Regions from separate parts of the Varunaivibrio sulfuroxidans genome, predicted to be linked through region 1. Evidence: predicted binding sites of a transcription regulator. Region 1 holds the regulator's gene; each other region holds the start of a gene.

Region 1 (8,180 bases):
CAGCGAAAGCGGTTTGCACACGCCGGACGACCTCGCTCGCGCCGCGCGCGTTGGGGCTAGGTGCTTTCTCGTCGGCGAATCGTTGATGCGCCAAGCCAATGTCGAAAGCGCCACCCGCGCACTTTTGGACAATCCCCTCGCCCCGGCGCGGGTCGCCCCGAAACACGCCTCCCAAGACGGCGGCGCTTAAGGACATCACAATGGCCGAATTCACGCATTTCGATTCCGAAGGCAACGCCGTCATGGTTGACGTCTCGCAAAAAGACGTCACCGAACGCACGGCGACCGCCAAGGGAACGGTTTTCATGCAGCCCGAAACCCTGGCCAAGATCGTGGCGGGCGGCATTAAAAAAGGCGACGTGCTTGGCGTCGCCCAATTGGCCGGAGTTATGGGGGCGAAAAAAACCCCCGACCTGATCCCGCTGTGCCACCCCCTGGCGTTGACGTCGGTCAAGGTCGAACTCGTCTGCGATGCGGATAATACCGCCATCGAGATCACCGCCACCTGCAAATTGAAGGGGCGCACCGGAGTCGAAATGGAGGCCCTCACCGCCGTTTCCATCGCCGCGCTGACCGTTTACGACATGTGCAAGGCGGTAGACCGCGCGATGCGTATCGGCGACGTCCGCCTTATCCACAAAGCCGGAGGCAAGTCCGGCGAATTCAACGCCAATTAACGGATAAACGGAACCGCTTATGAAAACCATGATCAGCGTCGCCGAGGCCATGGAAATGATTCTGTCGGGCATGCCCCGCCTGGCGGGCGAACACGTCACGCTACCTCAGGCCCTGGGCCGCGTCCTCGCCCGAGATGTTACCGCCCGCCTGACCCAACCGTTCGCCGACGTCTCGTCGATGGATGGCTACGCCGTGCGCGCCCAGGACGTCGCGCATGTTCCCGTAACGCTGACACGAATCGGCGAGGCCGCGGCGGGAGGACATTTCGCCGGCAAGATCGGCGCAGGCGAGACCGTGCGTATTTTCACCGGCGCCCCCCTGCCCGAAGGCGCCGACGCCATTGTCATCCAGGAAGTGACAGAAACCGAGGGCGACAGTGTCGTGATCAAGGAAGTCTCGACCCCAGGGCGATTCGTGCGCAAACGCGGCCTCGATTTCAACGAGGGCGATATTCTCCTTAAGGCGGGAACCCGCATGGGACCACGCGAGTTGGGCCTTGCCGCAGCGATGAACGCGCCGTGGCTGTCCGTCGTGCGCAAACCCCGAATCGCCATCGTCGCCACCGGGAACGAGGTCGTCATGCCGGGCGACCCGCTGGGCGCCAATCAGATCATCAGTTCCAATTCCCTTCTGCTCCAGGGGTTCATCGAACAATGGGGCGGCGTCGCGCTTAATCTGGGAATCGCCCGCGACGACGAAACCTCGCTGCATGCCCTGCTCGACGCCGCACGCGGGGCCGATCTCCTGATCACCATCGGCGGCGCATCGGTCGGCGACTACGATCTGGTGCGCAAGGTTTTGGGTGACGAAGGCATCGATATGGGTTTTTACAAAGTCGCCATGCGCCCCGGAAAGCCTCTGATTTTTGGCCATCTTGGACATACGGCGGTGCTCGGACTTCCCGGCAATCCCGTCTCCGTCGGGGTAAGCTCCGCCGTGTTCCTGAAACCGGCCATGCAGACCATGATGGGGATGGATACGCCCCTCACGCGAAACGCCGCCACCCCCAACGACGCCGTCCTCGGCGCGCCCCTGGGCGAAAACGATCAACGCCAGGATTACCTGCGGGCGTCGTTGTCCCGCGATGCGCAGGGCGCTCTTGTCGCCCATCCCTTCACCAAGCAGGACAGCGCCATGCTGGCGCGTTTCGCCCAAGCCGACGCCTTGATCGTGCGTTCCCCCTTCGCCCCGTCCGCACAAAAAGGCGATCGTGTCAAAATCATCGTTATACGCGAGGCCTGAGGCGCATCGTATTCCGCCCACGACCCAAGACCTTCCATGGGGAAAGAAGGCGGCGCGCATCCCCTTGACATTCGGCGAGAACCAACATAGAACATATAAAGATGTTTTTGTTTTGTTCTTGTCCGTTTTAGATTGTGCCTGTTTTAGATTGTGCCCGCTTTGCTCAGCGCCGACAAAAACCCAACCTTCACGGAAATGGAATTTGAGCACTCGGGTAGGACGCTTCCGCGAAGGGCAATGGGAATTTTGAGATGCTGACGCGCAAACAATACGATCTTTTGCTTCTGATAGACAAAGGCCTTAAGACCTCCGGGGTTTCGCCTTCCTATGACGAGATGAAGGACGCCCTGGGACTGGCGTCGAAGTCGGGTATCCACCGACTGATCAGCGCCCTGGAGGAACGCGGTTTCGTACGCCGTCTCCCTCATCGCGCGCGCGCGCTCGAGGTCCTCAAACTCCCCGAAAATCTTGAAGACACGGCCACGCGCATACCTCGCGCGCCCCTTCCCACTCAGGGAACCGCCAAGGGCGGCACGTCGTTCTCGCCCAACGTGATCCGCGGAGATTTTCAAATTCCCGGCGCCCGCTCTCCTCAGGCGCGCACCGGCGACGCCATCGAATTGCCCCTGTATGGGCGGATCGCGGCGGGCATTCCCATCGAAGCCATCCGCGATCCGGAAAATACGGTGCACATTCCCCAATCCATGGTCGGTTCCGGGGAACATTACGCCCTCGAAGTGGATGGCGACTCGATGATCGACGCCGGCATTCAGGACGGTGATACGATAATCATTCAGCGCGCCGATCAGGCCGAAAACGGCGCCATCGTAGTCGCCCTGGTTGACGATCAGGAAGTGACGTTAAAGCGCTTTCGCCGCAAAGGGGCCTCGATCGCCTTGGAACCCGCGAACAAACGCTACGAAACTCGAATATTCGGTCCGAACCGGGTCAAGGTTCAAGGCAAACTGGTGGGCCTGATCCGCCAATATTAGGGCATTAGGGTCTGAATTCCCGACTGGAATATGGAGGGCTTTGGAAGATGGCTTCAATCTCTTTCTCGGCTCTCTTTTCTCGCCCCTCCTTTTTTAGTCCCGGGCGCGCCTTGCGTTTGATGCGCTTGACGGCGCGCACGCCCCGATGACCGCCGAGCGAACAGCCCTCTTCGCTTCACCTCGACGTTGGCCGCGCCCGATGCCCCCGGACGTTAACGGCCCACGTCGCCGCGGCGCAAAACCCAAGGACGATCGCCCCGAGCGCCGTTGACGGTCTCGACCCGCACACCCTGGGGCGTGATCCATAGAGCGTGGGTTCCCGCGCGCCGCAGGTCGCTGCGGTCAATTACCAGCGCTGCGGCGCAGTCTTTCGGGGTGCCCTCAAGGCTGACCACGACATCAGCGTTCCGGCAATCCTCGTCCAGCGCCATCGGGTCGGTGGCCACGGAAAGCCGCCAACCGCTATGGGTGTACAAACACCCCAAGGCGTCGCAGGAAATCGGCGGTGGCTTGACGGCGCGATCCTCCGCACGACTTTTGGCGTCATCCCAGCGGCGCACATCCATCTTTGTCATGGCCGCTCGACGCAACCAAGATTGGCGCACGAATCGGCGCGCCCTGAGATTCGAAAAATAAAACCTGCCATTGGTGTCGCGAATACCCAACAAATGCGCCGAGCCGTCGATTAATACGTCCGGCGGGCGCGCCGTCATGGCCAGCACGAGCGCGGCGCCGATCGGCCCGGCGGCCAACCAGCGCCAACGCGTGCGCCATAACGCCAACCACAATCCCCCCAGCGTCAAGGCCGCCAACGACACCATTGGCAGCGCCGCCATCAGATGCACGGCCCCCGGCCACGACGCCACTTCGCGGGCGACGGCGATAATAGCGTCGATCCCCCACCCCATCGGCGCCAACGCCACCTGCTCGGCGCCGAAGGGCATTAAAACAAACGCGGCGATCGCCCACGGCATCACCCAAAAAGCCGTCAGCGGAACGGCGAGCACGTTCGCCGCCACCCCATAATCCGCAATTCGGTTAAAGTGAAAAACAGCCAGCGGCGCCGTGAGCAGTCCCGCAACGACGGTCGTCATCGCCACCACGAGAAAAAAACCTCCGACACGCCCCAAAAATCCCCATGCCGGCGACGGATGATGGCGCAAACGTTCATTCGCGGCCTCATAAAAAGAAATCAGCCCGACCACCGCCGCAAAGGACATTTGAAAACTGGCCCCCAAGAGACTTTCCGGTTCGATCAACAAAATGATAAAACCGGCCCAAGCAATGGTGCGTAGGGAAAGCGCCCGACGGTCGAAGACGATCGCACAAAACACCAGAGTGACCATCACCAACGCCCGTTGGGTCGGCACCGCCCCGCCCGACAGGAGCGCATAGAAAAAAGCCCCGCCAAGCGCCGGAAAAGCGGCCCATTTTTTGACGTCATGATGCAACGACAGCGCAGGAATCATCACCAAGATCAAGCGAATTGCGGAAAACAGAAGTCCTGCGACCAAACCCACATGCAGCCCAGATATGGCGAGAAGATGCGCCAGCCCCGAGTCGCGCATCGCCGTCAACACCTCGGGCGCGATGCTCCCCCGCTCTCCGGTCATCAGGGCAGCCCCCATGGCGCCACTGTCGGTGCCCATATGGGCGATAACCGTTTGTGAAATCCTCTGACGCAAGCGCTCAACTGCGGCAAAAAAAGCAAACGAAAAGGTCTCGTCACGGGGCGGATAAAGGCGCGCCGGACCCAAGCCGTACCCCACCGCGCCCAGGCGTTGAAAATACGCCCGACGCTGAAAATCGAACGCGCCGGGGGCCACCGGCGGGGAAGGCGGGCGCAACACCGCCAAGACATCGATCCATACACCGGGCGCGATAACGAGGTTATTCTTTCCTCCCGCATCGGATTGCGCCGAACGCCCTCGTGCATTGAGGCGAATGCGCACGCGCTCGGGCGTATCGCGGGGCGCGAGAGCGGGGATTTGCACCCGATCGAGGACAACCCTATGAACCTTGCCCAAAAGTTCGACGGACAGCACCCGCCCCGAGACGATAACCGGCCCATACGCGCGATCTAGAACCGGCGAGGAAACCGCCTTCGTACGCACCTGGGCGGCACTGAAACCAAGCGCCGCGCCGAGTAAAAACACAACGGCGACAAAGGGAAGCACGCGGTCGCGCAGACGAAAAGCGAGCACCGCACAGACAATCAGCGCAACCGGTCCGACCCAAAACGGAGGCTCGCCGGGCAAGGAAAAATAACCGGCGATCCCCACCCCCATGGCGACGGGAAACCACAGTATCCAACGATCGCTTTCGGCGGATAGGTTGTTTTCAAAATATCCGCCTAACATCCTAAAAAATCTCATAAAAACAAAAACATCCCCCCCTCGACGCAAGAAAATATGGCGCAATCGCCCACGCAAATGCTGCACAAGCGAAAAGAATATGGTAAACCCCTACTGCACTTGAGTTTAGCGCACTTGCGCCCACCCTCCAACGGCGCTGCGCCCCTTCATAAAAACAGAAGAAGCATATCCATGACCGTCGTCACACGATTCGCCCCCTCGCCGACCGGATTCCTCCACATTGGGGGCGCGCGCACGGCCTTGTTCAACTGGCTGTACGCGCGCCATTGCGGTGGTAAATTCTTGCTACGAATCGAAGACACCGATCGCAAACGCTCTACTCAGGAGGCCGTTGACGCCATCATCGACGGCATGAAATGGCTCGGTTTGGATTGGGACGGCGACGCCATTTCCCAGTATGCCCGCGCCGCGCGCCACCGCGAGGTCGCCGAGCAATTGCTCGGCGCGGGGATGGCCTATAAATGCTACGCCACCCCCGATGAATTGACCTCGATGCGCGAACAGGCAAAGGCCGAGGGCCGCCCGATGCGCTATGACGGGCGCTGGCGCGACCGGGACCCGAAGGATGCGCCGGGCGGCGTCGATCCCGTGGTCCGCCTGAAAGCCGCCCAGGACGGACAAACCGTTATCAGAGACCTGATTCAGGGCGACGTTACGGTCGATAACGCCCAGCTTGACGACATGGTTTTGCTGCGCGCCGACGGCACGCCGACCTACATGTTGGCGGTCGTCGTTGACGATCACGACATGGAGGTGACCCATGTCGTGCGCGGCGACGATCACCTGACCAACACCTTCCGCCAGTTGCAAATTTACACGGCGATGGGCTGGGATCGCCCGATTTTCGCCCATATGCCGCTGCTCCACGGCGCCGACGGGGCGAAACTGTCCAAGCGTCACGGCGCCCTTGGCGTCGAAGCGTACCGCGACATGGGATTCCTTCCCGAGGCGCTGTGCAACTATCTCCTCCGCCTGGGTTGGGGCCATGGCGATGATGAAATCATCTCACGCCGGCAGGCCATCGAATGGTTTGACCTGAAAGACGTCGGTCGCGCCGCCACCCGTTTCGACATGGCCAAGTTGACCAGTCTCAACGCCCACTACATCCGCACCGCCGACGATCAAAGATTGTCCGACCTTGCCTTGCGCACGATCGCGGCGCAAAGCGCCAAACCGGCCGGACCCAAAGCCCAGGAGCGTATCTTAAGCGGTATGCCCGGCCTTAAGGAACGCGCCAAAACCATCGTCGAACTTGCCGAAAGCGCGCTATTTTACGCCTTCGACAGGCCTATCGAGAAAAACGAGAAGGCGCTTAAACTCCTAGAGCCTCAATCGCGCGCCGCCCTTGGGAAGCTCCTCGAAATCTTGAAGGTCTTGCCCCAGTGGCGCGAAGAGGACCTGGAACAAGCCGTCAAAGGTTTCGCCGAGGCCGAAGAACTCAAACTGGGAAAGATCGCCCAACCCCTACGCGCCGCATTAAGCGGGTCCAACGTTTCACCGGGAATTTTCGAGGTCATGCGGGTCCTCGGACGCGAAGAAACCCTGGGTCGAATAGACGATGCGGTTAACGGCTTATAGCCACCGCGTCACGCCGCCGCATTTTTTATGCGTTCCATTGTCCCAAACTTAACAGGACAACGAGAAAAAACAACCTTAACAAGAAATACACATACCATACATATATGTCCGCTTCCTCGCATGATTCGGACATAAGATAAAAAGGAAGGACGTTACATGAGCGAGAATACTTCCAACAAAACCTTCACCCTGACCGATAACGCCACGGGAAAATCCTATACGCTGCCGGTCCTGGAAGGATCGGTCGGACCGAGCGTTATCGATATCCGCAAGCTGTATGGGGAAACGGGCCATTTCACTTATGATCCGGGCTTCACCTCGACGGGAAGCTGCGAGAGCAAAATCACCTTTATCGACGGCGATAAGGGCGTTCTGCTGTATCGCGGCTATCCTATCGAACAACTGGCGGAAAAATCCGACTTCATGGAAGTGTGTTACCTGCTGGTCTACGGCGAGTTGCCCGACCGCGGCGAACTCGACAAGTTCAAGTACCGCATCACATACCACACCATGATCCACGAACAGATCAACTATTTTTTCCGAGGCTTCCGCCGCGATTCCCATCCGATGGCGATCATGTGCGGCGTCGTCGGCGCGCTGTCGGCGTTCTATCACGACAGCACGGACATTTCCGATCCGGTCCACCGCTTCGTCGCCTCGACCCGCTTGATCGCGAAAATGCCGACCATCGCCGCCACGGCGTATCGTTATTCGATGGGTATGCCGTTCGCCTATCCGCGCAATGACCTTAGCTTCTCGGAAAACTTCCTTTATATGATGTTCTCCAATCCGTGCGAGGAATACGTCGTCAACCCGGTGTTGGCCCGCGCCATGGATCGGATATTGATCCTCCACGCCGATCATGAACAAAACGCCTCGACGTCAACCGTGCGCATCGCCGGGTCGTCCGGAGCCAACCCGTTCGCGTGCATCGCCGCGGGCATCGCCTCGTTGTGGGGACCGGCGCACGGCGGAGCCAACGAAGCCGTGCTCAGCATGCTCGAACACATCGGCACGAAAGATCACATTCCCGAGTACATCGCCCGCGCCAAGGACAAGAACGACCCCTTCCGCCTGATGGGGTTCGGTCATCGGGTCTATAAGAACTTCGACCCTCGCGCCAGGGTTATGCGCCAAGCCGCGCACGATGTCCTCGATGAATTGGGGGTTCGTGACGACCCCCTGCTCGATCTGGCGATGGAGCTGGAACGCATCGCCCTCGAAGACGACTACTTCGTCTCCAAAAAGCTCTACCCCAACGTCGATTTTTATTCCGGAATCATTTTCAAGGCGATGGGCATTCCGACCTCGATGT
Region 2 (8,180 bases), 330 kb from region 1:
CAATTTGCGACTCACGACGAGACGGTTCAAAAACACTTCAAGCCCGAAACTGGACATCGCCTCCAATTCGTCCAAGTGCGCGTCGCACAGAGCACGTGGCAACACGCGTTCGCCGCTCATGATATCCAGCCCCCCCATTTTCATCCACAAGGGCGTGTTTTCCCGCATACTTATGGCGACATCCGCCTCGCCGCCACGGATCGGCGCGATTAAATCGCGAATGCCCCGCGCCGTCAGACCGATCAAGTCGGCGTCGAGGAAAAGCACGTATGCGCCCCTCGCCTCACGCACGCCGCGCGCCACGGCGCAACTTTTTCCGCGGTTTCGATCCTGCGCGATAAGCCGCACGGTCTCGTAACGCTGCATGGTTTCGCGCACGATATCGCAGGTGGCGTCGCTCGACCCGTCGTCCACCACGATGATTTCCTCAAGCTCGTCGCCCACGGCGGCGATCGCTTCGAGAATTCTGGCGACCGAACGTTCCTCATTAAAGGCGGGAACGATACATGAAATGGTAACCTCCGAGGCGGTGGCCGTCGAATATTGATTTGTTCGGGTCATCTTTTGCCGTTGCGTTCCCTTGTTTCCCGATCATTCGGCGCATGGGGGTGTTTTTCGCCCTCGTCGTCTGCTTCGCAAATAGCCCCATCTTCTTTCCCGAGGGCATCGTTTTTTTCGAGAACTTCTTCTTCCATAACGTCAATTTTATGGCGCGCATACCTGCCGACGGCGACATGAACGATGATAAAGGCTATCACGCCACCGGCGAGCGCGAAATACGCCAGATCGACGTAATTCAGCGCCATCGCGTAAGAGTTTCCCAGCACGTAACCGAGCACCATCAATACGCCATATTGAAAAAATGTGACCGGCGCCGCGTATTGGATGAATTTCCCAAAAGGAAGTTTGACCGCCCCGGCACTTGCGAGAAAGGGTAAGCCCATCCCATATGCTAACTTTCCGAAGAACATGGTGAGACGTCCGTGGCGCGTCCACAACCTCCCCAGCCCCTTTACCTTTTCCCCGGAAAGGTATGTATTCACGAGATCGATCTTTCCTCCATAGTAGCCCAGCGCATAAAAAAGCGCATCGGGAATGATATCTCCCAGGATAAGGATTGCATATGCCAACCAAAAATCGAGAACCCCGGAATGGGATAGAAAACCCGCAATCAATGCGATCAAAGGCCCCTCAATCATACCGAGGGGGAGAAGCACCAGATATTTATATTTAACGAGGATGCCAAGCGACCATTCCATGGTTTACGCATTCACCATTTTAAGTCGCGGCAATAGAGCCGAAAATTGAAGAGATCGAACCAACACAATGCACTTATATATTGAGCGATACAAATCCTGCCTGAAAAATCCAAGTTTCATTTTCTCCATTCTCGTTTCCGTAGCCCTGCTCGGCCTCAGCTTGACGATCAACTACTATGCGGGCACCTACGCCACCGAAAAGGCCAGCAACGCCGTCACCGACATCATCTTGAATAACATCCCAACCTACGATGTCGATGGGTTTTTCGTATACGGTTCTGTCGTCTTTTGGGCCTTCGTCATGCTGATCTGCATGCTCAACCCTAGTAAAATCCCCTTTACCCTTAAGACGGTCGCGCTTTTCGTGCTCGTGCGTTCGGTCTTCATCACCCTCACCCATATCGGACCGTTCCCCGTCGAGGCGCCGATCGATTCCAATTTGATCGAGGATTTCACCTTTGGCGGAGACCTCTTTTTCTCCGGCCATACCGGGCTTCCCTTTCTCATGGCGCTTATCTTTTGGGAGAACTTTCGCCTACGCATCCTGTTTATCCTCGCCTCACTTTTCTTCGCCGCGATCGTCTTGATGGCGCATTACCACTATTCGATAGACGTTCTTTCCGCCTTTTTTATTACCTACACGATCGCCCAACTGGCCGAGAAATTCTTCGCCGCCGATCGGCGCATTTTCCGCGACGGGCCGTGAAGGGACGCGGATAAAAAAACGCGAAACCGCAAGGGGTTTCGCGTTTTTCTTAATGTTTTTTGACAGGCTGAGATCAGAAAGGAATTTCATCGTCCAGATCGCCGCCGGGAACGTTTCCAGCGCTGCCGCCGGCGCTCCCCGTTCCTCCGCCGGACGCGCCGCCCTGATCGGGGCCGCCCCAGTCGGGGCCGGAACGGCCGCCGGAAAATCCGTCATCGCCGCCAAACCCGGAACCGGAGCCCCCCGCGCCGCCGCTCTCGCCCCGACCGTCGAGCATGGTCAGGTTGGAGTTAAAGCCCTGCAAAACGATTTCCGTGGTGTATTTTTCGACGCCGTCATTGCCGGTCCACTTGCGGGTTTGCAGCGCGCCTTCAAGGTATACCTTCGATCCCTTGCGCAGATATTTTTCCGCAACATTGGCGAGGCCTTCGGAAAAAATGACGACACGATGCCATTCCGTTTTTTCCCGCCGTTCGCCGCTGTTGCGATCGCGCCAGCTTTCCGAAGTGGCGATGCTCATGTTGACGATCTTCTTGCCGTCCTGGGAAAAACGCACTTCGGGATCGCGTCCCAGGTTGCCCACCAAAATCACTTTGTTCACGCTACCGGCCATCTGAAACCCTCTCGTCCTTAGCTCGAATCCGTGTTGCGGAGTCTACACAATGCGCGCGAGCACACCAGCTTTCTTTGCGCCGCGCGCACGCCTCTTGTGGATAATTCGGGCACCCTGTGAAAGAAGACCTTGAAAAGAACATATAGCGAACATACAATTTTTCTAAAAAGAATCGAGCGTCGCCCGCTTTACGCCCCTATCTTTCGGGTCTATCTCTTCGCGGCGTGCGTCCAACTCAGACTCAAACGGAACAGTTCATGGTTCAGACCATCCATGTGCGCGGTGCGCGCGAACATAACCTGAAGAATATCGACGTCGAGATTCCCCGCGATCGCTTGACCGTGATCACCGGGCTGTCCGGGTCGGGTAAGTCGTCTCTGGCGTTCGACACCATCTACGCCGAGGGACAGCGACGCTACGTCGAAAGCCTGTCGGCGTATGCGCGTCAGTTTCTCGAACTGATGTCCAAACCCGATGTCGAATCGATCGAAGGGTTGTCTCCGGCGATTTCCATCGAACAAAAAACGACCTCGCGCAACCCCCGCTCCACCGTCGGCACGGTGACCGAAATCTATGATTACATGCGCCTGTTGTTCGCCCGCGTCGGAGTGCCCCATTCACCCGCCACCGGATTGCCGATCGAAAGTCAGACCGTCAGCCAAATGGTCGATCGCATTATGGCGATGGGCGAGAACGCCCGATTGTTGCTGTTGGCTCCGATCGTGCGCGGACGCAAGGGGGAATATAAAAAAGAGCTTCAGGATTTCGCCAAACGCGGCTTTCAGCGGGTTAAAATCGACGGCGCGCTGTACGAGATCGACGACACCCCGACGCTTAACAAAAAGGTCAAGCACGACATCGATATTGTCGTCGATAGGTTGGTTGTGCGCGACGGGATCGAGACGCGCCTCGCCGACAGCTTGGAGACCACCCTGGCCCTGGCCGACGGCCTCGCCTTTATCGAAAATGCCACCGGCGGCGCGCGTACCCCCTTTTCCGCCAAGTTCGCCTGTCCGGTTTCGGGTTTCACCATCGACGAGATCGAACCGCGCCTCTTTTCCTTCAACAATCCTTTCGGCGCGTGCCCGGCGTGCGATGGGTTGGGCACCGAGATGTACTTCGATCCCGCGTTGGTGATCCCCGACGACAGGTTGACCCTCAATCAGGGGGCGATCGCGCCGTGGGCCAATTCGACCAGCCAATATTACGTACAGACCCTGGAAAGCCTGGCGGCGCATTTCGGCTTTTCCCTGACCACGGCGTTGCAGGACCTGGGCGACGAGATCCGCCAGCTTTTACTGTACGGCAGCGGCGAGGATGCCGTCACCATGCGCTACGACGACGGGCGCAAGGCCTATCAAATCGCCAAACCGTTCGAGGGCGTCATCCCCAACATGGAGCGGCGCTGGCGCGAGACCGATTCGTCGTGGGTGCGCGACGAACTGGGTAAATACCAAACCGTGACGCGGTGCGAGACCTGCGCCGGTCATCGCCTCAAACCCGAGGCGCTGGCCGTCAAGATCGCCGGTCTGCATATTTCCCAGGTTGCCGAAATGTCGATCGAACAGGCCGCCGGGTGGTTCGCCGACCTGCCCCGCCAGCTTGGCGTCAAGCAGATGGAAATCGCCCAACGGATCTTGCGTGAGATCAACGAACGCCTGGGATTTTTGATGAATGTCGGCCTCGATTACCTGACCTTGTCGCGCGCCTCGGGAACGTTGTCGGGCGGAGAGAGCCAGCGCATTCGCCTGGCGTCGCAGATCGGCTCGGGGCTAACCGGGGTGCTCTACGTCTTAGACGAGCCGTCGATCGGCCTGCACCAGCGCGATAACGACCGCCTGTTGGGCACCCTGATGCGCCTGCGCGACTTGGGCAACACGGTGATCGTCGTCGAACACGACGAGGACGCCATCCGCAGCGCCGATTACCTCATCGACATGGGGCCGGGAGCGGGCGTGCACGGCGGGTCGGTCATCGCCCGCGGCGCCCCCGAGGACGTGATGGCCGCGTCCGACAGTTTGACCGGCCAATATCTGACCGGGATCCGTTCCATCCCCGTACCCACACGGCGGCGCAAGTTCGATAAAAAACGCCTCCTTAGCGTCAAGGGCGCCAGGGCCAACAATCTCGATAATGTCACGGCGGACTTCCCCCTCGGCTTATTTACCTGCGTCAGCGGCGTTTCGGGCGGGGGGAAGTCGAGCCTCGTCGTCGAAACCCTATACAACGCCCTGGCGCAACGGCTGAACCGGGCCCGTTTGCACGCCGGCGACCATGACGAAATCACCGGCATCGAAGGGATCGATAAAGTCGTCGATATCGATCAAAGCCCGATTGGGCGCACCCCCAGATCCAACCCCGCGACCTATACCGGGGCGTTTACACCGATCCGCGAATGGTTCGCGGGCCTACCCGAAGCCAAGCGCCGGGGCTACAAACCGGGCCGCTTTTCGTTCAACGTCAAGGGCGGTCGCTGCGAGGCCTGCCAGGGCGACGGCGTGATCAAGATCGAGATGCATTTCCTGCCCGACGTCTATGTCCAATGCGACGTCTGCAAGGGCAAACGCTACAACCGCGAAACCCTGGAACTGACGTTCCGGGGCAAATCCATCGCCGACGTCCTCGATCTGACGGTCGATGAGGCGGTCGAATATTTTAAGGCGGTCCCGGCGATCCGCGACAAGATGATGTCCCTGCAACGGGTCGGCCTGGGCTATATCCACCTCGGCCAGCAGGCGACGACACTCTCGGGCGGCGAGGCGCAACGGGTTAAGCTGGCCAAGGAACTGTCCAAGCGCGCCACCGGAAAAACCTTTTACATCCTCGACGAGCCGACCACGGGCCTGCATTTCGAAGACATCAAGAAATTACTCGAAGTCTTGCATACCCTGGTTGACGCCGGCAACACCATGGTCGTCATCGAACATAACCTGGAAGTCATCAAAACCGCCGATTGGATCATCGACATGGGGCCCGAGGGCGGCTCAAAGGGCGGCAAGATCGTCGTTGCCGGAACGCCCGAAGCCATCGCCGCCACCAAGGAAAGCTACACCGGGCATTACCTGAAACCCTATCTGGCGGCGGCAAAAAAGAAGAAAAAACGGATCGCGCGGTAAGCCGGCGGCGGCGGTCTTGTTCGAGCGGCCGTTTTCTACGCCGACCAGAAGGGCGCACGGCGGCGAAAGGACTTCCAGGCCGAGAGCAGCTCTTGTTCTTGACTGACCTGTAGATGACCATACCACCCCGAAACTTCACCCACGGCGCGCCGGAAACTTTTGTCCCTGATGGCGGGCGTAGCCGCGCCGACCCGTTCAAGCAGGCGTTCGGCGACCACCCGATCGTTCAAATGACCGAGAACATCCTGAAGCCGTCCCAAGGCCTTGAGGTAGGGATGCGTCTTATCGGCATCGAACAACGAGGCGAACAGCTCGCTCGTATAGCGGGCCTTTTTCACTGCGATGCGCAAACGATGGCGATCGGCTGCGGATAATTTTTTTAATCCCCGCCCCCTTTTCATCAGACGCGCATGTCCGCGAGCGAGGACTCGGTAGGCGAAATCCGTCGCGGGAGCCCCGAGATCAACGTCCCCACCAAGCGCCGCGCCGTCCGGGCCTATTTCCTTCTCCCCATCGCGGTGCACGGTGGAGCATGCCGCCAGTTCGACCAACAGGCAACCATATTCACGCGAACCGAGGTAGGCCTGCGCCCGTTCGTAGGCCTCGTCGCGCAGGGCCGAGGACCGGCGAAGCAGCGCCTCACTTCCCGGGGCGGCAGCCTCGGAATACCGCACGGCGGGTAGCGTCGTTCCGATAAAGACGTCCCAATCGCGGGCATCGCCCAAGGCGGCGCTGGTTTCGCGGATCATCCCCACCAGATCGCGGGTTTTTTGTATGCCCACGCCCCCCCGATAAAGACTTAACGCCGAACGCATGCGTCGCAGCGCGACTCGCATCTGATGGACGCCTTCCTCGTGGCTGCGCGCCAGAACACACGGCGCGTTGGCCAGTACCTGGCGCAACCCCAGCTGCAGCGCGCTTCGCAAGACCTCGCCATTGCTGGCGCCGCGCCGCGGTTTGGGATGGCGCGCGCGTTGCCAATGCGGCATGGTCCCGCTGGCCAGGGAAAACCCTCGACACGCCTTCGAACACAAGGACAACCGCACCGGAACGCTTTGCGCAATCTTGCGCGCGATATCATAAAACGTGGTGATTTCGCCGGAAACGAATTCCAATTCCATTTCATGGATCGTCACGTCGGCATCGCCCGCCACGATGCGCCCCCGGTCAACCTCACATTTCATGCGGGTGCCGTCGGCGCACACCAAGACTCGGCTTTGGCGCGTGATGTCGGTTTCGAACACCGCCGTCAAGGTGTCGATATCGATATCCGCCAGCGCCCTCCCGGCCCGTGTATCTTTTTTCAGCAGATCCGGATCCAGGCGCGCCCGCTTGACGGGCCATTCCTTTTCTTGACGGGAAAACCCGTTACAATCGGATGCGGTGTTCGATTTCAAGCACTGCACATAGGCACGGCTCTCCTTGCGCACACGCAGGGAAATACGCCGGTCGGCAAGATCATGGGCGGGGGTGTCGAAATACAGGGCGTGTAGGGATTGGCGATGCACCTTGCCTTCCTGAAGCGCCTTCAACCACGGCATCCGGCAAAGCTTGCGCACGTCTCCCGGACTTAGGTCGAATTTAAGCTCCAACTCAATGCCCGGACGTTCGTCCGGATGGCTTTCACCTGGCGCGTGCACGCTCACGGCATATCCCCCATTCCTGGGTTACTCGTATCATATCGTGCGGCATCTTTCGAGAGGGAAGAGCCATTTTTGTCGCAAAAAAACACCTCGGCGAACCTGGCGTCCACGACCGATCCGACAACACCCCCTGGACCACACCGGAAACCGGGAACATACTGGAGTCATGGAACTCTTGGCCAATCAGGAAACATTGGGGCGTTTGGCGCTTGCCCTGGGGATCGGCCTTTTGGTCGGCATCGAACGGGGATGGCACTCACGCAAGGCGAGCGGCGGCGCGCGCGCCGCCGGCGTGCGCACCTTCGCGCTAAGCGGACTACTCGGTGGTTTCTGCGGTTTGCTCACGATGCGTTACGGCGCCATTGTCCTGGGGGTTTCCCTAGCCGCGTTCGCGGTCCTACTCGTCTTTTCCTATGTCAACTCCAGTCGCCTCAGCCAAGATTTCGGTTTGACATCCGAGGTCGCCGCCCTGCTGGTATTCATTCTTGGCGTTTATGCCGTCCTCGGCAACATGGCGCTCGCGGCAGCCGGCGGCGTCGTCACCGTCGCCTTGTTGGACGCCAAAAGGTATTTGCACCGCTGGGTCAGACATCTCAACAAACTGGAACTGGACAGCGCCATAAAGTTGCTGTTGATTTCCGTCGTCGTTCTTCCCGTCGTGCCGAATCAAGGGTTCGGTCCCGGCGAAGTGCTCAACCCATATCGGATGTGGTGGATGGTGGTCCTGGTCGCCGGTCTTTCTTTTTCCGGCTACATCGCCATGCGCATCGCGGGGCCGCGACTGGGGGGCGTCCTCACCGGATTTTTCGGAGGCCTGGCGTCCTCGACCGCGCTGACCGTCGG
Region 3 (8,180 bases), 580 kb from region 1:
GATGGGGGCTGGAGGCTGGGGATGAGGGATAGGAGATGGGCGACGAGACAAAAAGCCCCCCGACGCGCCGGAGGGGCTTTGCGCCGGAGGGACTTTATAATGTCATTCGTGTACCGTCGTCCGCGGGCGCGATCGGTAAAGTCCGCGAGCGGGTGACGGGACGGTTATGCCTCGGGCGGGGTGTCGCCATCGCCGTCGGGGGAGCCGATCATCATTTCGTCGGCGATCAAGCCGGCGTTGGCGCGGATTTTAGTCTCGATCTCTTGGGCCATCTCGGGATGCTCGCGCAGATAGGTCTTGGCGTTTTCCCGACCCTGACCGATTCTCTCGGAGGAATAAGAAAACCACGAGCCGGATTTCTCGACCAATCCCGCCTTGACGCCAAAGTCGAGCAATTCGCCCATCTTGGAGACGCCTTCACCGTACATGATATCGAACTCGACAACCTTGAACGGCGGCGCCAGCTTGTTCTTGACCACCTTGACCCGGGTTTGGTTGCCGACGATTTCATCGCGATCCTTAAGCGCGCCGATACGGCGGATTTCCAGACGCACCGAGGAATAGAACTTGAGGGCGTTGCCCCCCGTGGTGGTTTCCGGGTTGCCGAACATGACGCCGATCTTCATGCGTATCTGATTGATGAAGATAATCATCGTGTTCGACCGCGACACCGACCCGGTCAGCTTGCGCAAGGCCTGGCTCATCAGGCGCGCCTGCAGACCGACGTGATGGTCGCCCATCTCCCCTTCCAATTCGGCGCGGGGCACCAGCGCGGCGACGCTATCGACGACCAGGATGTCGATCGCCCCCGAACGCACCAGGGTATCGGCGATTTCCAGCGCCTGCTCGCCACCGTCGGGTTGGGAAATCAGCAAATCGTTGATATCTACCCCCAATTTGACGGCGTAAGACGGATCGAGTGCGTGTTCGGCGTCGATAAAGGCGCAGGTGCCGCCTTTTTTCTGTGCTTCGGCCACCGCGTGCAGAGCGAGCGTGGTCTTGCCCGAGCTTTCCGGGCCGTAAATTTCGATAATGCGCCCACGCGGCAATCCACCGATGCCCAGGGCGATATCCAGTCCCAAGGATCCGGTCGAGATGGCGTCCGCCTCGACCGTTTCACGCTGTCCCAATCGCATGACCGACCCCTTGCCAAAGGCCCGTTCAATTTGCCCAACGGCGGCTTCCAGAGCCTTATTCTTATCCATGGTGTCCTTTTCAACGAGTCGTAGCGCGCTTTGTGACATGATCCGGCCTCACTTATTCCATAAGGGTATGATGGATGCAACGCTCATAAATGTACACGTTTTGTTCTTATGCGCAAGCGCATATTTTAACTTATTGATATACAATAATTTTTATGGGTATGTTCCGTTTTGGTTCATGATTTTTTTGCGCCCCCCTCGTAAGATGAATTCAATGTGGGAAAAAGCTGCCCTCCGACGCGGCGCACGTTCGCCACGACGGCGGTCAGGCGCCGTCGAGGACGTCCTTGACCTTGCCCGCCAGAGCCTTCAGCGTGAACGGCTTGGCCAGGAAATGGATGTCGCCCTGAGCCGTGATGCCGCCGGGGGTGACATCCTCGGCATAACCGGAAATGAGTATGACCTTGATGTCGGGCAGTTCCTGGCGCACCAGCTGGACCAGCGTCGGGCCATCCATGCCCGGCATCACGACATCCGAAATAATGAGGTCGAGCGGGCGTTCGGCGACGTTGATGGCGTCCAGCGCAGCCTCGCCGTTTTCGGTGTCGATCACGTGGTAGCCTTTATTCCTGAGGGCCTGGGCCGCGAACATGCGCACCGCGTCCTCATCCTCGACCAGCAACACCGTCGCCGAGCCGGTCAGGTCGGGTTCGACCGGGGTGGAGGGGAGGCTTTCTCCGGCCGCGCCGGCCTTTTCATCGTCGCCGTCGCGCGCGCCTTGCCCTCCGGTCCCGCTCGTCGTCCCCGCACGATAACGATCGAGCGCCGGCGCATCATCCCTGGCGCGCGGCAGGTAAATCGAAAACACCGTGCCTTCGCCGGGGGCGCTGTCGAGCAGCAAAAAGCCTCCCGTCTGATGAACGATGCCGTACACCGTGGACAACCCCAGCCCGGTGCCCTCGCCGACGTCCTTGGTGGTGAAGAACGGCTCGAAAATGCGTTCCATGTTTTCCTTAGCGATGCCGACTCCGGTATCCATCACATCGACCACGACATACTCGCCGGGGGGGACCACCTCGTGACCACGCTGAATGGCCTCGCCCAAGGATCGGTTGGCGGTGCGTACGGTCAGCGTCCCCCCACCCGGCATGGCGTCGCGAGCGTTGACGGCGAGGTTGATGATAACCTGTTCGAACTGCCCCTTGTCGGCGCGCACCGGCCACAGGTCGCGGCTATGCTCGAACTGTAAATCGATGGTCGGGCCAAGCAGACGATCGAGCAAGGTATTGGACAGTTCGGCCAGCACCTCGCTGAGGTCGATCATCTGGGGTTTCAAGGTCTGTTTGCGCGAAAAGGCCAACAAATGGCGTACCAAGCCTGTCGCCCGCAAGGCGTTGTTACGAATTTGCATAACATCGGCGAAGGATGGATCGTCCGGCCCATGGCGGGTCAACAGCAGATCGGAAAATCCGATCATCGCCGTCAGAAGATTGTTGAAATCGTGCGCGACCCCCCCCGCGAGTTGTCCGATCGCCTGCATTTTCTGCGACTGGGTGAATTGCACCTCCAGGTGTTTTTGTTCGGTGGTGTCGATGAAATGCAGGACCAGGCCCGAGACGTCGCCCGCCGCGTCCTCCATCTTCGAGGCGTATAGCGAGGCCACCACCTCGCGGTTGGCCGAAGCCGGCATGTGCACTTCGAGATGCGCCGCGCGCGAGATTCCCATCACCACCTTGGACAATTGCCCGGCGACGTCGTTACGATCCTCCATCGCCAAGCGTTCGGAAAAGGCCCGCCCGCAAACGTCATCGCGGTGTTTTCCGATCAAATTCAAAAAGGCGCGATTGGCCTCGGTGACATTGCCCGATAGATCGATCAACACGATCCCCACCGGGGCCTCATCGAACAGCCAGCGCACTTTTTGCGCGGCGCGGCGGACATCGCGATCGTCGCGGTTATCCCCCGCGCCGGTCCAGGTGACGTCGCGCAGCACCACCGAGCGGCTGTAGAGCATGTCGCCCGCATCGTCCGCCCGTGCGTTTTGGAGTAAAAAGGCCTTGAAATTGTCGCCCATTTTACTGAGCAGCGTCACCTCGCCGTGGGCGACGTCGCCCCCGCTTTCGGTCTCGGCGCCCTCCTCATCCGCATCGTACCCCCCCGAGGCGATGACGTAATCGGAAAAAGATCGTCCTTGCCTGCGCATTTCCTCGAAGGACTGTCCCAGCCACTGCGCCAACACCATATTCGCGAAAATCATTTTCCCCGCCCCATCGACGGAGAAAAAACCGACCGGAAGATTGTCCAACAAATCGGCGAGCAATTCACCCTCGCGGCGGCGGACTTCCTCCAACTCGCGGCGCGCGGTCACGTCGCGCACGCTCCACGCCACGTGGTCGCGCCGCTCGGCGAAGACGCGCGCGTCGATGTGATACCATAAGCGTTCGCCGTCCGCGCCTTTAAGGGGGACTTCGACATGCCCCGGAACCCCGTCGTAGGCGGCGCGCATGAAGTGGGAAAATTCCTCGATCACGGCGTCGCCACCGTCCAGCGCGTCTTGAATAGTGGCCATGGAGGTCGCCCCGCCGAGACGCCGGCATAGATCGACAAACGCCGGGTTGGCGAACGTCGTCGCTCCGCCGATCCGCGCCAGCATTACGCCCTCGGGAGAGGATGACACCGCTTCGAGAAAAAGCCCGGACAGGTCTCCCTCCCGGCGTTGATTATAAAGCCCGTAAGCAACGCCAAACAGGCCCGCCAAGCCGAGCAGGGCCGCGCCGGCGAGCCATCTCACGGGATCGCCGAGCGGCCCGCCGGCGGGAACGAAAAAACCGAACCCACCCGCCGCCACGGCGGCCAAAACGAAAATCAGGAGATACGGGGCCGGCGCGCGAAAAAAACCCGCCCTGCGCCGGGGCGTCAGGATCGGCGGGACGCTTCGCGGCGGGCGTTTTTCTTCGGAGGCGCCGCGAAGTCCTTCGGGAAGATCATCAGAGGCGGTTCGGGGAACAGTCTGGGAATCCGTCGCGGGTCCATCGCCGATCCCGGCCCCGTCACCGGCCCCGTCACCGACCACGCCCGAACGCCGCGGGTCCGCGTCACGCACGCCGTCGCCTTGTTGGTCCGCAATCGGAGGCGCGGGAAAGGTCGGTTGTTCAGGCACTCGGTATTTTCCCTTTTAGCCGCATGACATAACCGATCACCTCGGCCACCGCATTGTAATGCTCCGCCGGGATTTCTTCGTCAAGTTCGACGGCCGCGTACAGGGCGCGCGCGAGCGGTGGATTTTCGACCACCGGCACGTCGTTCGCCTTGGCCACATCACGAATTCTAAAGGCCAGCGTATCGACCCCCTTCGCGACCACCCTGGGGGCGCTCATGGACTCCATGGAGTAGGACATCGCCACCGCGTAATGGGTCGGGTTGGTCACCACCACGTCGGCCTCGGGCACGGCGGACATCATGCGTTGATTGGCCCGCTCGGCGCGAATCCGCCTGATCCGCGCCTTGATCTGAGGATCGCCCTCGCTTTGCTTGTGTTCGTCCTTCACCTCCTGCTTGGACATTTTCATGCTTTTGGTGAATTCAAACTTTTGATAGAAAAAATCGAGCACCGAAATCGCCACCATGACCCCCAGGGTGCCGACCGCAAGCATAACGGAAATCTTATGAATGCGATCCAAGATCGCCACCATGTCGTAGTCCGCCATCAGCCTGACGTCCTGCATGAGCGGGATGGTCAATCCGAACGCCACCAGCGAAACGATGATCAGTTTGATCACACCCTTGACGAACTCGACCAGGGAGCGGGTCGAAAACATCCGCGTCGCGCCCTTTAAAAGGGAAATTTTAGACAGTTCCGGCGCCAGTTTCGACGGCGCGATCAGCAGTCCGGTTTGCGCCACGCTGGCGAAAATCGCCAGGACAAACAGGCCGCCGAATACCGGCGCGACAATCCACCCCAGGCGCTCGAGAACGTTCGTCATGAGCGTGCGCAAATCGAATAGATTGACCGAAAAGGCGTCGGGCTGGGCGATAAACACCGTGATCACGTCTTTGACGTTGCGCGCCATCCAGGGCGCCAAAACGGCCAGGGACAACGCCCCACCCAGGATGATCATCGCACTTTTGACTTCCTGGGACGAGCCGACCTGCCCCTTCTCCCGGGCGTTGGACAGTTTTCGGTCCGTCGGGTCTTCGGTTTTTTGCGAATCGTCTTCTTCTGCCATTACCCGCCTCTAACCGCGATACGCCGCGCACCGACGCCATGCTTCGGGGTCTCCGCGCTCACGGGGAAAGAAACCGCGTGAGGCCATCCTGGAAGTGCCGCAGGAAGACAAGCATAATCCCCGAGATCGTGATCATTAACAATGAAATCTGCATCGTTACCTGAACGGGCAGGCCGAAAAAGAATACCGGCAACTGCGGCATCAAACGGCCCAACAACCCCAAACCGATATAATAGGCCAGCCCCGCCACCAGCAACGGCGAGGACAACTGTATGCCCAAGGCGAAACTATCCATCGTCACCCGACCCATGGTTTGCGCCATGTCTCCCCAGGGTAAAACCTGCCCGGGCACGAACAACGTGTAGCTATCGACGATGGCGCTAAGCATCCAATAATGAAGGTTGGTGACGAAAATCAGCGTGATCGCGGTAATTCCCATGAAAGACGATAAAATAGAACTTTGCTGTTCGACCACGGGATCGACGACAAAGGCGTTGCTGAGCGAGGAGACGAACGAAAACACCGTTCCCGCCGTTTGCAGCGCCGCCATCAAAATAAAAGGGATCAGCCCCAGGAACAGGCCGACGATGGCCTCCCCACCCAGCAGCAGGGCCAAGTTGGCCGGGGCCGCGGGCATCGCCGGCAGATGGGGGGCGATCATCGGCATCATGGCGAAACTGACGGTTAACGCCAAAATCAGCCGCGCGCGCAGACTGACGTAAGGTGCGGAAAAACCCGGCATCACGCCCATCGCCGAGCCGACGCGGGTAAAGATCAGCAGAAAATCAAAAATGTTGGTGTTGAGGAGTTCCTGGAGCATCGCCCCCCCGTCAACCCAATGTCGCGATACGGCCGTACAAGCGTTGGGCGAACTCGATCACGGTGGTCATCATGAACGGCATGAAAATGATCAAGGCGAGAAAAATCACCAGAATTTTGGGAACGAAGGTCAAGGTCATTTCTTGAATCGTGGTCAAGGCCTGAAACAGCGCGATCACAAGGCCGATCAGCAACCCCGCCAACATGATCGGACCCGCCGTTTGAATCACGACCCACATGCCCTCGCGGGCGATTTCGAGAACGTCAACTTCATTCATGGCCCAACCTCAGCCCTCAATTTCGGCGTTTTAACATATCGCCCCGCCCGTTTGTGGTGAAAGAGCTAAAAAAAAAGCGACCGCCAGAGAACGAGGAACGCCCCCCCCAACCGACGACTTGGGCCGACGACTTGGGCCAACGACTTGGGCCAACGACTTGGACCAGTGACTTGAGCCGGCCCCTTGTGGTCGGGCGCGCACGGCGCACGGGTTGGCGCCGGATCAGATCGGCATGCGCAAAATTTCCTTGTACGCATCGACCACCTTATCGCGCACCGAGACGACGGTCTGCAAGGTCAATTCGGCTTCCGAAACGGCAGTGACAACCTGGGTGACGTCGGCGCGGTCGCGGATCGCCGCGATCGAGGCTTGCTCGCCTTTTTGTCCGATCTGGACGGCCTGATCGATCGCGCCTTTGACCAGAGAGGCGAAAGTGCCGTCCTTGGGCTTGTCCGCCGACGGAGAAATCCCCCCCGACGGTCCCGACGTCCCCGATGACGCCGAGCGCGCCGTTTGCGTGTATGCGTTAATCGCGTTGGCGATCGTTCCGGCTCCGGTTACGGCCATGACGTTCTCCTTTTTTCAGGCGGCGCGATTAACGCAGCAACCCAATCGTTTCCTGCAACATCCCCTTGGACGTTTTTAAAACATTCAAATTGGCCTCGTAGGACCGCTGCGCCTCGCGCATGTCCATCATTTCGATCAGGGAATTGACGTTCGGCGTCAACACATAACCGTTGGCGTCGGCCGCGGGATGGGACGGATCATAGCGTCGCCCGAAATCGGAACGGTCCCGCGTCACCCTATCGACACGCACGGTGTCGATTCCGGTGGCGCGGTCCAATTGATTGCGGAATGTCACAATTTTGCGGCGATACGGCAATTCGCCCGGTCCCTTGGGCAGCGACGACGCATTGGCGATATTTTCCGAGATAACGCGCAACCGCGTGCCCTGGGCCTTCATGCCCGATGACGAAATGCGCAGTGTTTTCAGAAGATCATCCATGCTCAATGTCCATTCCTCGGCGACTTCACGCGGCCCTTACGCCACCGCGCGCCGCCTAACGGCCCTTGCCGATAGCGATACGAATAAGCCCCAGGTTTTTGCGATAAAGCTCCGTGGTCAGGCGATGCTGGATCGCCGTTTCGTTGACCTTGGCCATCTGTTCTTCCAACACCACGGCGTTGCCGTCGGGGGCGGTTTCATAAGGCTTTGTATCGACGACCTCGCGAAAAGGGGATACGGCCTTACGCTCGCCGCCCAGATGTTGGTTATTGGTCACCTCCATATTAAGCGGGGGCAACTGCTGACGCTGCACCATATCCTTGAAGCTGAACGGCTTCAGGTCGTGGGGCTTGTATCCCGGCGTGTCGGCGTTGGCGATGTTTTGCGACAACAACTCCTGACGGCGGGCAAGCCAGTCCATGCGCCCCTTGATCGCGCCGAACAGGGTGAACTTGTTAAAATCCATGACCTCCACCGATCCAAAATCGCACGCGCCCCACGGGCCCTTTTCGCCAGGCTTCCCACTTTTCCGCAGTCGCACTCCACCTCGACGTACTCCACGGGCGGCGCGCTCAATACTAAGTGTGTTATGGTGACCGGCAAATCTTAAGATTCATTGAATCACGCCTTCAAAAAACTGTTTCAAAGTAACGCGTTGATTCAAAATGAGTCTTTATTTTTACGCCGGGCCATCGCCCCATCGGTCATT

The links. The regulator LexA, encoded in region 1, represses DNA repair genes until DNA is damaged. The targets are predictions, from matches to a motif close to ATGTTCTANTTTGGTTC.
Region 2: a site for LexA is predicted at 2,704-2,720, ahead of uvrA (excinuclease ABC subunit UvrA). Genes of this name have one in related genera too.
Region 3: a site for LexA is predicted at 1,364-1,380, ahead of recA (recombinase RecA). Genes of this name have one in related genera too.

The regions. Positions count from the first base shown of each region.
Region 1 is NZ_CP119676.1:677,781-685,960, forward strand. Features, by position in the region: gene trpC (indole-3-glycerol phosphate synthase TrpC) at 1-190, shown strand, start outside; gene moaC (cyclic pyranopterin monophosphate synthase MoaC) at 201-677, shown strand; gene P3M64_RS03100 (molybdopterin molybdotransferase MoeA) at 697-1,920, shown strand; gene lexA (transcriptional repressor LexA) at 2,172-2,912, shown strand; gene P3M64_RS03110 (ComEC/Rec2 family competence protein) at 3,125-5,287, opposite strand; gene gltX (glutamate--tRNA ligase) at 5,459-6,865, shown strand; gene gltA (citrate synthase) at 7,022-8,180, shown strand, end outside.
Region 2 is NZ_CP119676.1:348,650-356,829, reverse strand. Features, by position in the region: gene P3M64_RS01555 (glycosyltransferase family 2 protein) at 1-561, opposite strand, end outside; gene P3M64_RS01550 (DedA family protein) at 558-1,259, opposite strand; gene P3M64_RS01545 (phosphatase PAP2-related protein) at 1,327-1,965, shown strand; gene ssb (single-stranded DNA-binding protein) at 2,039-2,578, opposite strand; gene uvrA (excinuclease ABC subunit UvrA) at 2,836-5,694, shown strand; gene P3M64_RS01530 (CYTH and CHAD domain-containing protein) at 5,730-7,340, opposite strand; gene P3M64_RS01525 (MgtC/SapB family protein) at 7,504-8,180, shown strand, end outside.
Region 3 is NZ_CP119676.1:1,257,008-1,265,187, forward strand. Features, by position in the region: gene recA (recombinase RecA) at 165-1,244, opposite strand; gene P3M64_RS05885 (PAS domain-containing hybrid sensor histidine kinase/response regulator) at 1,468-4,302, opposite strand; gene flhB (flagellar biosynthesis protein FlhB) at 4,295-5,368, opposite strand; gene P3M64_RS05895 (flagellar biosynthetic protein FliR) at 5,427-6,188, opposite strand; gene fliQ (flagellar biosynthesis protein FliQ) at 6,199-6,465, opposite strand; gene P3M64_RS05905 (flagellar hook-basal body complex protein FliE) at 6,688-7,032, opposite strand; gene flgC (flagellar basal body rod protein FlgC) at 7,061-7,471, opposite strand; gene flgB (flagellar basal body rod protein FlgB) at 7,527-7,937, opposite strand.